2 regions of the Streptomyces saintjeani genome follow, and region 2 is predicted to be linked to the other one. Evidence: predicted binding sites of a transcription regulator. Region 2 holds the regulator's gene; the other holds the start of a gene.
The links. The regulator HspR, encoded in region 2, represses chaperone genes until heat shock. The targets are predictions, from matches to a motif close to TTGAGNNNNNNNNNCTCAA.
Positions count from the first base shown of each region.

Region 1: a site for HspR is predicted at 3,566-3,584, ahead of lon (endopeptidase La). Genes of this name have one in related genera too.

Region 1 is NZ_CP189624.1:6,305,267-6,313,329, forward strand. It holds gene ACQCO7_RS28905 (peptidoglycan-binding protein) at 1-1,242, shown strand, start outside; gene ACQCO7_RS28910 (ABC transporter ATP-binding protein) at 1,239-2,087, shown strand; gene ACQCO7_RS28915 (ABC transporter permease) at 2,117-3,364, shown strand; gene lon (endopeptidase La) at 3,607-6,009, shown strand; gene ACQCO7_RS28925 (MarR family winged helix-turn-helix transcriptional regulator) at 6,170-6,643, shown strand; gene ACQCO7_RS28930 (protein phosphatase 2C domain-containing protein) at 6,668-7,456, opposite strand; gene ACQCO7_RS28935 (sensor histidine kinase) at 7,828-8,063, shown strand, end outside.
Region 2 is NZ_CP189624.1:5,081,435-5,089,497, reverse strand. It holds gene ACQCO7_RS23290 (helix-turn-helix transcriptional regulator) at 1-783, shown strand, start outside; gene ACQCO7_RS23285 (helix-turn-helix transcriptional regulator) at 746-1,783, opposite strand; gene ACQCO7_RS23280 (DUF4352 domain-containing protein) at 2,214-2,816, shown strand; gene ACQCO7_RS23275 (sugar ABC transporter substrate-binding protein) at 2,946-4,049, opposite strand; gene ACQCO7_RS23270 (heat shock protein transcriptional repressor HspR) at 4,335-4,781, opposite strand; gene dnaJ (molecular chaperone DnaJ) at 4,787-5,962, opposite strand; gene grpE (nucleotide exchange factor GrpE) at 5,996-6,634, opposite strand; gene dnaK (molecular chaperone DnaK) at 6,631-8,063, opposite strand, start outside.

The sequences.
Region 1 (8,063 bases), 1.2 Mb from region 2:
CGGATCAGGACCGGCGAGGTGCTGGCCGAGGTGTCCGGGCGGCCGGTGATCGCGCTGGAGGGCAAGGTGCCCGCCTACCGCGACCTGAAGCCCGGGTCCCACGGGCAGGACGTCCGCCAGCTCCAGGACGCGCTGGCGAAGCTCGGCTTCTCCTCGGGGGCGGACGAGCGGGGGGTGTTCGGCGCCGGGACGAAGGGCGCGGTGCGGGAGTTCTACGGCTCCGTCGGGTACGAGCCGCTGCCCGCGACCGACGACGCGGGCGCGGCGGTGAAGGCGGCCCAGACCGCGGACCGCGCGGCGGACCGGGCCGTCGAGGACGCGCGGACCGCTCTGGACGACGCCCGGTCCGCGCGGGGCCGGGTGCCGGCCGCGGCGGACCGCACGGCGGCGGACAACGCCGTGCGGGACGCGCGGCGCGTGCTGGAGCGGGCGGTCGAGGACCGGCGGACCGCGCGGGGCGAACTGGCCGCCGCGCGGGCCTCGGACGGGCCGAAGGTGCCCGCCGCCGAGGTCGTCTTCCTGAGCGGGTTCCCGGCGCGGGTCGACACGGTCGCCGGGCGGGTCGGGGGGCCGGTCGGGGAGTCGGTGATGACCGTGTCCGCCGGGGAACTCGTCGTCCACGCCTATGTCGACGCGCTCCAGGTGAAGCTGCTCAAGGGCGGGCAGCCCGCCGAGATCTACGCCGAGCTGGACCGGAAGCGGGCGGGGGCGCGGCTGGTGTCGGTGGCCGCGTCGCCGAGTGCGGCGGGGGGCGGGAGCGGAGGCGGGGACGGAGGTGGGGGCGGCTCGGGCTCCGGGTCGGGCTCGGGCTCCGGGTCGGGTTCTGGTTCGGACGCGGGGTCCCAGGGGGCCTCCGTGGCCGGCGGGGAGGGGTATCTCGTCGTGCTGCGTCCCCGGACCGCGCTCGACGCGAGCCTGTCCGGGCAGGACGTCCGCGTCACCGTCCAGGCCGCTTCCACGGGCACGGAGGAACTGGTCGTCCCGGTGACCGCGGTGACCGCCGGGCGGCAGGGCACGCTGCACGTCACGGTCGTGTCGGCGGGGGACGAGCAACGCCGGGTGGAGGTACGGGAGCTGACGACCGGTGACGGGTACGTCGCCGTCGCGCCGGTCGGCACCGGGGAGCTGACGGCGGGGGACCAGGTCGTCACGGGGGTGAACGCGGGGGAGCCCACGCCGGGGGACCGGCAGAGCCCGGACGACGGACAGGAGCTGGGCGACGGGGAGGCGAGCCTGTCATGACCGCCGCCCCCGTCATCGACCTGCGGCAGGCCGGGCTGACGTACCCGGGCCGGACCCCGGTCGTCGCGCTGCGGCCCAGCGATCTCACCGTCCGCCGGGGGGAGTTCGTCACGGTCGTCGGCCCTTCCGGGTCCGGCAAGTCGACCCTCCTCAACGTGATCGGGCTCCTCGACCGGCCGACCACCGGCAGCTACTTCCTCGACGGCCGGGACACCGGCGGACTCGGCGACGCGGCGCGGACCGCTCTGCGCGGGCACCGCATCGGGTTCGTCTTCCAGGCGTTCCACCTCCTCTCCCACCGCACGGCGCTGGAGAACGTCGCGCTCGGCATGGTCTACAACACGGCCGTCCCCCGGACCGACCGCCGCGCCCGCGCCCGCGAGGCGCTCCTGCGCGTCGGCCTCGGCCACCGCCTGCACTCCCACCCCACCCGCATGTCCGGCGGTGAACGCCAGCGCGTCGCGATCGCCCGCGCGCTGGCTCACGGTCCCTCCCTCCTCCTGTGCGACGAACCCACGGGCAACCTGGACTCCGTGAACTCCCGGCGGGTGCTGGATCTGCTGGCGGGGCTGCACGAGGACGGGATGACGGTGCTGGTCATCACGCACGACCCCGAGGTGGCTGTCCGGGGGGTACGGACGATCGCTGTGCGGGACGGGGTTCTGGGGGAGGGCGGCGGGATCGAGGGCGACGACGCCGAGGGCGGCGGGATCGGGGGTGCCGGGGCGGAGGGCGGCGCGGTCGAGGGGGTCGAGGTCGAGAGCGGCGGGGCGGAGCCGGTGGGGAGCGAGGCCGTGGGCAGCGAGGCCGTGGCGAGCCGGGCCGAGCGGGGGAGGAGCGCGTGAGGTGGCGCCGTACGGATGCTCCCGGCGAGGTGTCCGCCGGTGCGTCCGCCGGTGCCGGGAGGGACGCGGTGCCGGCCTCCCGGCTGGACTGGCGGGACCTGTTCGCCGAGGCGCTGTCCGGGGTGTTGCAGCGGCCCGCGCGGTCCGCGCTGACCTCGCTCGGGACGGTGCTCGGGGTGGGGGCGTTCGTGGCGGTGCTGGGGCTGACGGCGACCGCGTCGGCGCAGATCGACGACCGGTTCAACGCGCTGACGGCGACCGAGGTGACGTTGCAGGACGCGGCGGCCGAGCGGGACCCCGGGGGCGGGACGGCGTTCGGGCCGGACGCCGAGCAGCTGATCACGCGGGTCAACGGGGTGCGCGCGGGGGGTGTGCTGTGGCCCGTCAAGCTGCCCGCCGGCCAGCAGGTCACCGGCTCCCCGCTGGTGAGCGGCGTGCACGCCGACACCACCGTCTACGCCGCGTCCCCCGAGGCACTGGACGCCGCGCACCTCACGCTCACGCAGGGGCGCCTGTACGACCGGCGGCTCAGCGAGCGCCGCGAGCCGGTCGTGGTCGTCAGTGAGACGGTGGCCCGGCGGCTGGGCATCACCAGCCTGGACACCGACCCCGCGGTGTTCATCGGCGACCGGTCGTTCACGGTGACGGGCATCGCCTCCGACGCCGAGCGGCGGCCGGAACTCCTGCTGTCCGTGATGGTGCCGCGCACGACCGCCGAGGCCCTGTGGGGGCCGCCGGCCGAGGGGTCGGCCACGATGCTCGTCGCGACTCGGCTGGGCGCCGCCGGGCAGGTGGCCCGCGAGGCGCCGGTCGCCGTACGCGCGGACCACCCCGAGTACGTCCGCGCCGTCGCGCCGCCCGATCCGCGGACCCTGCGCTCCTCGGTCGGTGACGACCTCGCGCAGCTCTTCCTCGCCCTCGCCGGGATCTGCCTGGTCATCGGCGCGGTCGGCATCGCGAACACCACCCTCGTCGCCGTCCTGGAACGCACCGCCGAGATCGGCCTGCGCCGCGCCCTGGGCGCCCGCCGCCACCACGTCACCCTCCAGTTCCTCACCGAGTCGGGAGCCCTCGGCGCCCTCGGCGGTCTGGTCGGCACCAGCGTCGGCGTCCTGGTGGTGATCACGGTCTCCCTCGCCCGGACCTGGTCCCCGGTCGTCCACCCCCTGGTGGTCGCCTCGGCCCCCCTGATCGGCCTCGTGACCGGCCTCCTCGCGGGCCTCTACCCCGCGAGCCGGGCGGCGAGGGTGGAACCGGTGGAGGCCCTGCGCCGCTGAGCGCTCCGCCGGCCCGGTACCGAATCCGGTCCGGACGGTGTTGTCGAAAGGGCGGTTCCCCAGGTGCCCATGTGTTGCCTCCCCGTCCGTCTCGGTGGTCCCCAGCGTCGCACCCGGCACTGACAACCGCCCTGACCTGCGAAATCCTTGTGATCGCTCACGGCGAACACGGAGCCGGGAACATTCGGCGGCTCACATGCATTGAGTCGGCATAGCTCAACTTGACTGCCGAAGGGGAGATCATGGCTTCGTCGTCCTCAACGCTCACTCTGCCCGTGCTGCCGCTCGACGGCGAGGTCGTTCTGCCGGGCATGGTGGTTCCGTTGGATCTGAATGACGCTGATGTGAGGGCCGCGGTGGAGGCGGCGCAGGCCGCCGCGCGGACCGAGTCCGGGAAGCCGAGGGTGCTGATGGTGCCCCGGGTGGACGGGAATTACGCGGGGACCGGTGTGCTCGGGACCGTGGAGCAGGTCGGGAGGCTCGCCGACGGTGATCCCGGTGCGCTGATCCGTGGCCGGGCGCGGGTGAAGATCGGCGCCGGGACCACCGGACCGGGCGCCGCGCTGTGGGTGGAGGGGAGCCGGCTCGACGAGACGCTGCCCGACCCGCTGCCGGGGAGCGTCACCGAGCTGGTCAAGGAGTACAAGGCGCTGGCCACCGCGTGGCTGCGCAAGCGCGGCGCCTGGCAGGTCGTCGACCGGGTACAGGCCATCGACGACGTGTCCGCGCTGGCCGACAACTCCGGATACTCCCCGTTCCTGACCGTGGACCAGAAGGTCGAGCTGCTGGAGACGGCCGACCCGGTCGCCCGCCTGAAGCTGGCGGCCCAGCAACTGCGCGACCACCTCGCCGAGCAGGACGTCGCCGAGACGATCGCGAAGGACGTCCAGGAGGGCGTCGACAAGCAGCAGCGCGAGTTCCTGCTCCGCCGCCAGCTCGACGCCGTCCGCAAGGAGCTGCGTGAGCTGAACGGCGAGACCGAGGGGGAGGAGTCGGACGACTACCGCGCCCGCGTGGAGGCCGCCGACCTGCCGGAGAAGGTCCGCGAGGCCGCCCTCAAGGAGGTCGACAAGCTGGAGCGGTCCAGCGACCAGTCCCCGGAGGGCTCCTGGATCCGCACCTGGCTGGACACGGTCCTCGAACTCCCGTGGAACGAGCGCACGCAGGACGCGTACGACATCCAGGGCGCCAAGTCGGTCCTGGACGCCGAGCACGCGGGCCTGGAGGACGTGAAGGAGCGCATCACCGAGTACCTGGCCGTCCGCAAGCGGCGTGGGGACCGGGGCCTGGGCGTCATCGGCGGCCGGCGCGGGGGCGCCGTACTGGCCCTCGTGGGGCCGCCCGGCGTCGGCAAGACGAGTCTCGGTGAGTCCGTCGCGCACGCGATGGGCCGCAAGTTCGTCCGCGTCGCCCTCGGCGGCGTCCGGGACGAGGCCGAGATCCGGGGCCACCGGCGTACGTACGTCGGCGCGCTGCCCGGGCGGATCGTGCGCGCGATCAAGGAGGCCGGGTCGATGAACCCCGTCGTCCTGCTCGACGAGATCGACAAGGTCGGCTCCGACTTCCGGGGCGACCCGGCCGCCGCCCTCCTCGAAGTCCTCGACCCCGCGCAGAACCACACCTTCCGCGACCACTACCTGGAGGTCGAACTCGACCTGTCGGACGTGGTGTTCCTCGCCACGGCCAACGTCCTGGAGGCCATCCCGGAGGCCCTGCTCGACCGGATGGAACTGGTCCGGCTCGACGGGTACACGGAGGACGAGAAGGTCGTCATCGCCCGCGACCACCTGCTCCCGCGCCAGCTGGAGCGCGCGGGCCTGAACACCGACGAGGTCACCCTCGACGAGAGCGCGCTGCGCAAGCTCGCCGGGGAGTACACCCGCGAGGCCGGGGTCCGCACCCTGGAGCGGTCCATCGCACGCCTGCTCCGCAAGGTCGCCGCGCAGCACGAACTGGGCGAGCGGGAGCTGCCGTTCACGATCCGGGACGAGGACCTGCGCGCGCTCATCGGGCGCCCGCACCACGTGCCGGAGTCCGCGCAGGACCCCGCCGAGCGCCGTACGGCCGTCCCGGGTGTCGCGACCGGGCTCGCGGTGACCGGCGCGGGCGGCGACGTCCTGTTCGTCGAGGCGTCCCTCGCGGACCCGGAGACGGGCGCGGCGGGCCTCACCCTGACCGGGCAGCTCGGGGACGTGATGAAGGAGTCCGCGCAGATCGCGCTGAGCTTCCTGCGCTCGCGCGGCGCCGAGCTGGAACTGCCGGTCGGCGACCTCAAGGACCGGGGCGTGCACATCCACTTCCCGGCGGGCGCGGTCCCCAAGGACGGCCCGAGCGCCGGCATCACGATGACGACCGCGCTGGCCTCGCTGCTCTCCGGACGGCTGGTCCGCACGGACGTGGCGATGACCGGCGAGGTGTCGCTGACCGGGCGCGTGCTGCCGATCGGCGGCGTCAAGCAGAAGCTGCTGGCCGCGCACCGGGCCGGGGTGAAGACCGTCATCATCCCCAAGCGCAACGAGGCCGACCTGGACGACGTCCCGGCGGAGGTGCTGGACAAGCTCGACGTCCACGCGGTGACGGATGTGCGGCAGGTGCTGGAGCTGGCGCTGACGCCCGCGAGGAATGAGGTTCCGGTGGCGGCGTGACGGGCGTCGCCGGATGAAGTGAAGGCTCGGGTTCCCCTCGCGGGGGCCCGAGCCTTCGCGGACCGAACTGGACCCGTCCCCTGACAAGCCCCCTACGCCGACCTGCGAAATACTGTCCGAACTGCGGCGATGAGCCGAGCGGACGACAGGGAGCACCGAAGTGAGTGACGACGGGAACGGCGGCGTCGTGGGAGGGGCCGACCGGGAGTTCCTCTCGCTGGAACGGGAGCTGACCGTGTTGCTGCGGCGGGCTCGCGCCAACCAGGGCGAGATGGCCCGCGAGGTGCACCCCGACCTGGAGCCCGCCGCGTACGGGCTGCTCGTACGGCTGGAGGAGACCGGGCGGCGCCGGGCCACCGAACTGGCCGCGTACATCGGCGTCGGCAAGGCGACGATGTCCCGGCAGCTGCGCGCGCTGGAGGAGCTGGGCCTCATCGCCCGCGAGCCCGACCCGGCGGACGGCAGGGCCTGGCTCGTCGAGCTGACGGAGGAGGGCCGCAGCCGGGTGAGCCGGGTCCGCGAGGCGCGGCGCGCGATCTACGTGGCGCAGCTCGCGCACTGGGACCGCCGGGAGGTCTCGGAACTGGCGCGGCTGCTGGGGGAGTTGAACCAGGTGATGGAGAAGCAGAGCTGACAGCGCCCTTGTCGACGCCCCGCGCTACAGCTCCACGTACACCGCGCTCGCGTCGTCGTGCGTCTTGCTCCGCCGCAGGAACACCCGCGCCTGCGCGTCCGCCGTCTCCAACTCCCGTACGCGGGAGACGAGTCCGTGTGCCCCCGCCTTGCGGACGTACGGCAGCAGGTCGGCCCAGCCGCCCTCGTGGAACTTCTCGGTCCAGCGGGTCGCGCCGTCCGTGAGGCCGAGGAGGGTGCGGACGTCGGAGCGCGGGACGCGGCCCGTCACCGCGCGCGCCGCCACCGACGGGTCCGCGGCGGCCGTGAAGAAGCCGCCCTCCTTGTTGCGGGCACGGGCGTCGGTGACCTCGTCGGAGACGAGGAGCTCGCGGGGGAGGCGGGCGAGGCGGTCGTCGAGGACCGGGGTGACCGTGCCGTCGGGGGACTCCAGGAGGAGCGCCGCGTCGGACAGGACCAGGTACTCCACGGCCTCGGCACCCCACCGCGCGAGCGCGACCGTCGCCTGCGGCGTACGCGGGTGAGAAAGGTCACAGGTTTGTGAATGGGAGGTCGCGGTTCGGTGGATCGCCCGGGACAACGCCTCCACCAGCGGAACATCCAGGAGGGAAACGGTCAGTTCGGTCAGCGCCCCGCCGAGCCGCGCGGTGTACCAGGGCACCGTGTGGACGCACCCCGTCGGACCGCGCGGCGGCGTCACCCCGTCCAGCACGACGAGCACGCCCCCCTGCCCGGCTGCGGGAACGCAGAGCGCCGCGAAGTCCTCGTTGGGGCGGGCCGGATCGCCCGGCTCGGACACAAGTTCCGTACGCATGGGGCCAGTCTGCACATACCCGGGTGTACGGCGCCCGAACGGCTCGCGATGATCGCCCCGTTGAGGTTTCCTCGCAGGTCAGGCGGGTGATTTGGGCGGTAATCGAGCCCTTGGGGAATACGTGGCGGCGAATACTGCCAAAGCCCGGCGCCCGCGTCCAACCGACGGGCCGCAGGGCCGACCGGTGCGCGTCGGCGGAACTTGCCCGCCAACTCCCCTCCGATGTTCACTCCTTCGGGTGGCGGGTCAGGTGATGAGCGCTTCCCGCCCACCGGCACTGGGAGGGTCGGGGACCGTACCGGTTGTGCGCTGTTGTTGACCGAGCGTCATCCGGTCCCATGGGTACACGAGTTACAGGAATGCGAGCACCGGTGCAGAAGACGCGGCCTGGGCGCACAGAACAGTCGGCTTCCGGGGCAGGTTCGCCCGCCGGTGCGGCTTCTTCGGGTGCGCCCGTCGGCAAGGGCCGGCCGACCCATGTGCGCAACCGGCTGATCATCGCCGTGGCCGTGGTGGCCGCCGCGATCGGCGCGGCCGGTACGCCGTCCGTGCTCGCGCTCTCCGCCGAACTCAAGGACTCCCAGGAGCTGGTGACGCTCGCCGAGCG
Region 2 (8,063 bases):
GCCCTGCACCGTATGCTCAGCCGCTCCGCCCGCCGCATCGCCGACGAGCGGAAGCGGGAGGAACGACTGGCCGAGCTGTTCGAACGGTTGGTGAAGTACGACACGAACCCAGCGACGACGGACACGCCGACCCTCAGGGTCTTGAGCGGTAAAGACCGCATCAACCGAGCCATCACCGAGGCCATGGCCGGCAGCACCGGTGAACTCCTCACCATCCAGCCCTCTTTCACGGGCCGCATCCCTTCAACGGTGAAAGCCGCCTTGGAACGCGACCAAGCGCTGCTCGACCGCGGTGGCCGTATCCGCGCCCTCTACCAGCACACCCAGCAGCACAAGCTCACGACTATCGCCCGCTACGAACAGCTGCGAGGCGACGCCGAAGCCCGCACCCTCGACCAGGTCACAGACCGGCTCATCATCATCGACCGTGCAGTCGCCTACATCCCTGCGAACGAGGACCGCACCCTCGCCCTGGAAGTCCGGCACCCGGCCCTCATCAGCTACTTCACCACCACCTTCGACCGCCTCTGGAACCTCGCCACCCCCATGTACCCCCAGGCTGTCCGGCCGCCTTCCCCGGACGGCATCACCGCACGTCAACGCACCATCGCCGCCCTCCTCGTCGAGGGCCACACGGACGCCGTCATCGCCGACCGCCTCGGCATGAACGTCCGCACGGCCCGCGAGCACATCGCGAAGCTGGCCGCCACCCTCGGCAGCGACAGCCGAGCCCAACTCGGCTACCTCATAGGCCAGTCGGGAATCCTTGACCGGGAAGAGTGACCCCCTTGCCCGCCTCGTAGGTCCCCCCACCCCCCACCAGCCCGACCTGAGCGATCCGCACCCCGAGCTGCGTACGGCTCGCCGCCCCCAACGTCTCGGAGAGCCGGGCGATATGGGCCCGGCAGGTACGGACGCTGATTCCCAACCGCTCGGCGATGACGGCGTCTTGGTGGCCTTCCGCGAGCAACGCGGCGATGGACTGCTCCCGATGGGAGACGCCCTCGACAGCAGGCGCCGGGATGGCCGTGGAGAGCGGAATCGCCAGCCGCCACAGGCGCTCGAAGACCGTGACCAGGTACGTGATCAGCGCGGGATGCCGCAGCTCAAGCGCCATCGTGCGGTCGGGGTTCGCCGGGATGAAGGCGACGACCCGGTCGAACACCATGAGCCGGTCGGTGACCTCGTCGAGGGTGCGCGCCTCGACGGCGTCGCCCATCAAGTCGAGGTAGGTGAGCAGCCCTTGGCCGTGCCGGGCGACGTGGTTGTAGAGGTCGCGCATCCGAACTCCCCGCGCCCGCAGGGACATCGCCCGGTGCAGCCCTTCGGAGAGCTCGTGCTCGCGCCGGATCCCGCCGGGCTGGACGGTCAGCACCTCGGTCGTGCACGCGTCGGTCGCCTCGTCGAGCGCGGCCTGGATCCGGGACGCCCCGTCGAGGACGCGCAGCGCCATGCCCTCGCCGGAGACGCTGACGGGGCCGCCGAGCCCGGCGTACCACTCGAAGGCGGCGACCGCCGCGCCCATCCGGCGCCGGCTCTCGCTGACGTCGTCGTACAGGCCCCGCAGGAGCCGCGTCATGACCTCCTGCGGCGCGGTCGGGACGAGCCAGTCCATGTCGTCGGGATCGGGGTGCAGCAGGGCGAGTTCGAGGAGACAGGGGACCGGTCCGGCGTCGGCGCGCGGGATGCGGCCACGGCGCACGGCGCGGGAGTAGACCCGGTCACCGGCCTCGCACAGTCGGTCGGCACCGTGCGGGGGATGCTCCGTCCCGTGCCCGGTCATCGTCCATCCCACCCCCGCAGTTTGCTCTTCCGCAGCGCAACTATGCGGGGCGTCCACCCGGCTCCGCAACACGGCGCCCTCGGTCACGCGACCTGAAATCCCCCGGTATACGGCCGTTTCGACCCGCCTCCGCCCCTCGCACTGCAACAAGCTGACGGTGGTGCACCGTACCCACTCACGGCATGGTGGAACCGCTCCACCCGGGCTGCCGCTCGCCCGGGAGACCCGGCCGGACGCTCCCCGTCCGGCCGGGTCCACCACGCGCCCACGAGGACACCCGACAGGAGCCTCCACGCCCCGCGTACGCCCCGGGTACTACCCGTGTACGACCGAGGTACGACGACACCTTGGCGCCCTCCCCGCAGTACGACGCAACCCTCCCCCGCCATACCCCTCCCCACCCCCGCCCGCACCCCGCACAATCCCAGGTATGGCGAACCGAGGCACACCAGACCCCTCCCACCCGATCACCCCCCTACGCCGCCTCCCGGCCCTGCTGACCCTCCCCCTCGCCCTCCTCGCCCCCGTCCTCATCACAAGCTGCGACACAGGCTCCACCCCCGGCACCGCACCCAACGCCACCCCCACCCCCCAACCCCCCTCCCGCCCCCACCAGGACGGCCACCTCGTCTTCACCGTCCTCTCCCTGCGCTGCGGCATCCTCGGCGTCACCGGCACCCACAGCGACGCCATGCCCGACGGCCAGTTCTGCGCGGCCAGACTCCGCGTCGACAACCCCAGCGCCGACTTCCACACCTACGCCGTGAAGGACCAGCGCCTGGAGGGCGCGACAGGCCGCGCGGCCCGCCCCGACAGCTTCGCCATGGCCGTACGCCGCCAGCACGAGTCGATCTCGATCGGCGGCCACTCCCTCGTGGAGGTGGAGCTCTGGTACGACGTACCCCGCGGCGCGAAGATCACCGGCCTGCGGGTGACCGGCGACCGCGACCCGGCGAGCTGGATGGCGACGACCCCGGCGGCACACGCCCCGGACGGCCTGCTGATCCCGATGAAACCGCTGATGGACGGGTAGCCCCGGAGTACCCCCTACCGAAGTACTCCCGGCAGACCCCCTACCGAGGTACCCCCTGTATCCCCTACCGGAACACCCCGCCGCCCCTGGCCGACCCCCCGGCTCCCGCCGGAGTACCCCCGGTCCCCCCTACTTGAGGTTGACCGCCTCGCAAGCCGCCTCGAACTTCGCCGTGCAGATCTGCCCGACCGTGTAGATCCCGTCGGCCACCACCGTCTGCTTCACATTGCTCTTGGTCAGCGCGACCACGGTCACCAGCTGCGCCGGGATCTTCTTGTTCGTCGGGCTGTCCACCCGGTCCCGCGTCAGCGAGTCGAACTTGATGTCCTTGCCCTGGATCTTGGCGACGGCCATCTCCGCGGCGGCGGCGGCCATCTGCGGATAGGGCTTGTAGACGCTCATGAACTGCTTGCCGGTGATGATCCGCTGCACGGCGGGCAGTTCGGCGTCCTGCCCGGTGATCGGCGGCAGATCGGTGACCCCCGCCGCTTCGAGCGCCTTCAGCGCGCCCCCGGCCATCGCGTCGTTCGCGGAGTACACCCCCGCGATGTTGTTCTTGCCGATCCGCTGGATCGCCTGCGCCATCTCGGACTGCGCGAGGGCCGGGCTCCACTCGTCGGTGTCGTAGGAGGCCGCGACGGTCACCCGCCCGTCGATCTCGGAGAGCGCGCCCGCCTTGAACTGCCCGGCGTTGGGGTCGGTCGGCGAGCCGTTGATCATGACGATCTTGTCGGCGGTGCTCGCGTTGTTGATCGTCTCGACGAGGGTGCGCCCCTGCACCTGCCCGACGAGCTCGTTGTCGAAGGAGACGTACGCGTCGATGGGCCCCTCGGCGAGCCGGTCGTAGGCGATGACCGGGATGCCCGCGTCCTTGGCCTTCTCGACCGTGGCGGCGATGCCCTTGGAGTCGACCGCGTCGAGGAGGATCAGGTCCACCTTGTCGCTGATCATCTTCTCCATCTGCTGGACCTGCGTCGCCGCCTTGGCCGAGGCGTTCTCGTAGACCGTCCTGCCCTGCTTGTTCGTGAGCTGGGCGATCGTCTTCTGGATGATCGGGTAGTCGAACTGCTCGTACCGGGTGTTGGTCTTCTCCGGCATGAGCACGCCGACCGTGAGGTCGTTGCCCTTCGTCGGGCTCGCGTCGGCCGTGTCCCCCGTCGCGTTCAGCATCCCGCATCCGGCGAGCGAGAGGGTCATCGTCGAAGCGACGACGGATATGGCGATACGACGCATGCGGGGGCTCACTTCAGGTGACGTTCCGGACGTGGGCACGGCGACTTCCAGGACCCAGGTACTGAGAGCCAACGCGGCCCGCTCCCGCAGAGTCAAGAAGAATCACTTAACGAGATGGCAACATCACCCTGCGCTGAGGCAACGGCAACACATGGAGACGACTCCTCAGCCTTCCCCAACTCCCTTCACACCCCCGCCACTTGAGAAGCACGAAAGGGCCCGGAGTCATGAACTCCGAACCCTTTCACGGTGTTTCGTCCATCCTTGACCGATCTCGGCCGTGTCTCAGTCCTTGGGCTTCTTCGGCCGCCAGACCACCAACGCGCTGGTCTGCTGCACCTCCTGGTACGGCACCAGGTCGCGCCGGTACGACGCGTGCACCGCGGCCTCGCGCTGCTGCATCGCCGCGGCGGCGCCGTCCAGCGCCGACTCCAGCTCCGCGACCCGGGACTGGAGCGCGGCGACCTGGTTCTCCAGCTCGATGATCCGCTTGATGCCGGCCAGGTTGATGCCCTCGTCCTGCGACAACGCCTGCACCGTGCGCAGGAGTTCGATGTCGCGGGCCGAGTAGCGGCGGCCCCGCCCGGCCGTGCGGTCCGGGGAGACCAGGCCGAGACGGTCGTACTGCCGCAGGGTCTGCGGGTGCAGACCGGAGAGCTGGGCCGCCACCGAGATGACGTAGACCGGGGTCTCCTCGGTCAGTTCGTACGGGTTGCGCCGGCGGCCGTCCATCACTCTCATGCTCCCTTCGCGGCCTCGAACAGCTCCGCCCGCGGGTCCTCGCCCGCGGTCGCCTCGCGATACGCCTCCAGTGCGTCACGAGCCTTCCCCGTCACGTCCTTCGGGACACTCACCTCGACGGTGACCAACAGGTCCCCGCGAGTGCCGTCCTTGCGGACCGCGCCCTTCCCGCGCGCACGCATGGTGCGCCCGTTGGGCGTGCCCGGAGGCAGCTTCAGGGTGAGCGCGGGCCCGCCCAGGGTGGGCACCTTGATCTCCCCGCCGAGCGCCGCCTCCGCGAACGTGACCGGCACGGTCACCGTCAGGTTGTCGTCCTTGCGCCCGAAGACGGGATGGCTTCCGACGTGGACGACGACGTAGAGGTCACCGGCGGTGCCGCCCCGCTCGCCCGGGCCGCCCTTGCCGCGCAGCCGGATCCGCTGCCCGTCCGTCACCCCTGCCGGGATGCGGACCTGCATCGTCCGCGACGACTTGGCCCGGCCGCTGCCGTGGCAGTCCTCGCAGGGCTGCTCGGCGATCAGGCCGCGCCCCTTGCAGTCGGGGCACGGGTCGGTGAGCGAGAAGCCGCCGCCCGAGCCGCGCGCGACCTGCCCGGTGCCGACGCAGGTCGGGCACACGCGCGGCGTGCCGTTCTTGTCGCCGGTGCCCGAGCACGCCTTGCATGCGGCCTGGGAGGTCATGCGCAGCGGGACCGTCGCCCCCTCGATGGCCTCGGTGAAGCTGAGGGTCACCTCGGTGTCGATGTCCTGCCCGCGCCGGGGCTGGGTACGGCCCGCGGTCGTGCCGCCCCGGTTGAACAGGCCCCCGAAGACGTCCCCGATGCCGCCGCCGAAGCCGCCTTGGGAGCCGCCGCCCGCGCCGCCTCCGAAGAGGTCGCCCAGGTCGAAGTTGAACGAGCCGCCGCCCGCGCCCGGGCCCGGACGGAAGCCGCCGTTGCCGAAGAGGGCGCGCGCCTCGTCGTACTCCTTGCGCTTCTTGGGGTCGCCGAGGATGTCGTTCGCCTCGGAGATCTCCTTGAAGCGCTCCTCGGCCTTGGCGTTGCCCTTGTTGGCGTCCGGGTGGAACTCGCGCGCGAGCTTGCGGTACGCCTTCTTGATCTCGGCCTCGGTGGCGTCCTTGGGGACGCCGAGGACCTTGTAGAAGTCCTTCTCGATGAAGTCCTTGGTGCTCATCCCCGACGCACCCCCTTCCGCTCGTCGTCCGTGTCAGCCCTCCTCAGGGCCGTTGTCCTTCTCGTCGCCGGCCTCGTCCTCGGCCTTGACGGTCTGCGCGCCGGGCTGCGGTTCGGCGACGGCCACCCGCGCGGGGCGGATGGTGCGCTCGCCGATCCGATACCCGGGCTGGAGAATCGCCACGCACGTCGTCTCCGTGACGTCCGGCGCGTAGCTGTGCATCAGCGCCTCGTGGATCGTCGGGTCGAAGGGCTCGCCCTCCTTGCCGAACTGCGTCAGACCCATCTTGGCGGCGGTGGTCTCCAGCGACTCCGCGACGGACTTGAACCCGCCGAGCAGTTCGCCGTGCTCCCGCGCGCGGCCGATGTCGTCGAGGACCGGCAGCAGTTCGGTCAGGAGGTTCGCCACGGCGATCTCCTTGACCGCGATGCGGTCCCGCTCCACGCGGCGGCGGTAGTTCTGGTACTCGGCCTGGAGGCGCTGGAGGTCGGCGGTGCGCTCGCCGAGAGCCGTACGCACCTGGTCCAGCTGGGCCACCAGACCGGCTGTCTGGTTCGCGTCCCCGGCCGGGGCCGCCTCCTCCTCAGGGGCGGCGGCCTTCGGCTCGGCGTCTTCAGGGGCGCCGGAGGGGACGTCGGGCTTCTCCTCGAAGCCCGGGGTCTCCTCCGTCACGCGGCACCACCCTTGGGCTTCTCGTCGTCGACGATCTCGGCGTCCACGACGTCGTCGTCGGCCTTGGCGTCACCCGCCGGGCCTGCTTCGCCCTGGGCGGCCTGCGCGTCCGCGTACATGGCCTGGCCGAGCTTCTGGGAGACCGCCGCGACCTTCTCGGTGGCGGTGCGGATCTCGGCGGTGTCGTCGCCCTTGAGCTTCTCCTTCAGCTCGACGATCGACGCCTCGACCTCGGTCTTGATCTCGCCGGGGACCTTGTCCTCGTTGTCCTTGAGGAACTTCTCGGTCTGGTAGACGAGCTGCTCGCCCTGGTTGCGCGCCTCGGCGGCCTCGCGGCGCTTGTGGTCCTCGTCCGCGTACTGCTCGGCCTCCTGGCGCATGCGGTCGACCTCGTCCTTCGGCAGCGAGGAGCCGCCGGTGACGGTCATCTTCTGCTCCTTGCCCGTGCCGAGGTCCTTCGCGGTCACGTGCATGATGCCGTTGGCGTCGATGTCGAAGGAGACCTCGATCTGCGGGACACCGCGCGGGGCGGGCGGCAGGCCGGTCAGCTCGAACATCCCGAGCTTCTTGTTGTACGCCGCGATCTCGCGCTCGCCCTGGTAGACCTGGATCTGCACGGAGGGCTGGTTGTCCTCGGCGGTGGTGAAGATCTCGGAGCGCTTGGTCGGGATCGTGGTGTTGCGCTCGATGAGCTTCGTCATGATGCCGCCCTTGGTCTCGATGCCGAGGGACAGCGGGGTGACGTCGAGCAGCAGGACGTCCTTGACCTCGCCCTTGAGGACACCGGCCTGGAGGGAGGCGCCGATCGCGACGACCTCGTCCGGGTTGACGCCCTTGTTGGCCTCACGGCCGCCGGTCAGCTCCTTGACCAGCTCGGCGACGGCCGGCATACGGGTGGAGCCACCGACCAGGACGACGTGGTCGATCTCGCTGAGCGCGATGCCGGCGTCCTTGATGACGTTGTGGAACGGCGTCTTGCAGCGCTCCAGGAGGTCCGCGGTGAGCTGCTGGAACTGCGCGCGGGTCAGCTTCTCGTCGAGGTGCAGGGGGCCCTCGGCGGAGGCGGTGATGTACGGCAGGTTGATCGACGTCTCGGAGGACGACGACAGCTCGATCTTCGCCTTCTCGGCGGCCTCGCGCAGACGCTGGAGGGCCATCTTGTCCTTGCCGAGGTCCACGCCGTGGCCCGACTTGAACTGCTGCACCAGGTAGTCGACGACGCGCTGGTCCCAGTCGTCACCACCGAGGTGGTTGTCGCCGTTGGTGGCCTTCACCTCGACGACGCCGTCGCCGATCTCCAGGAGCGAGACGTCGAACGTGCCGCCACCGAGGTCGAAGACCAGGATGACCTGCTCGTCCTTGTCGAGGCCGTACGCGAGCGCGGCGGCCGTCGGCTCGTTGACGATGCGCAGGACGTTCAGGCCCGCGA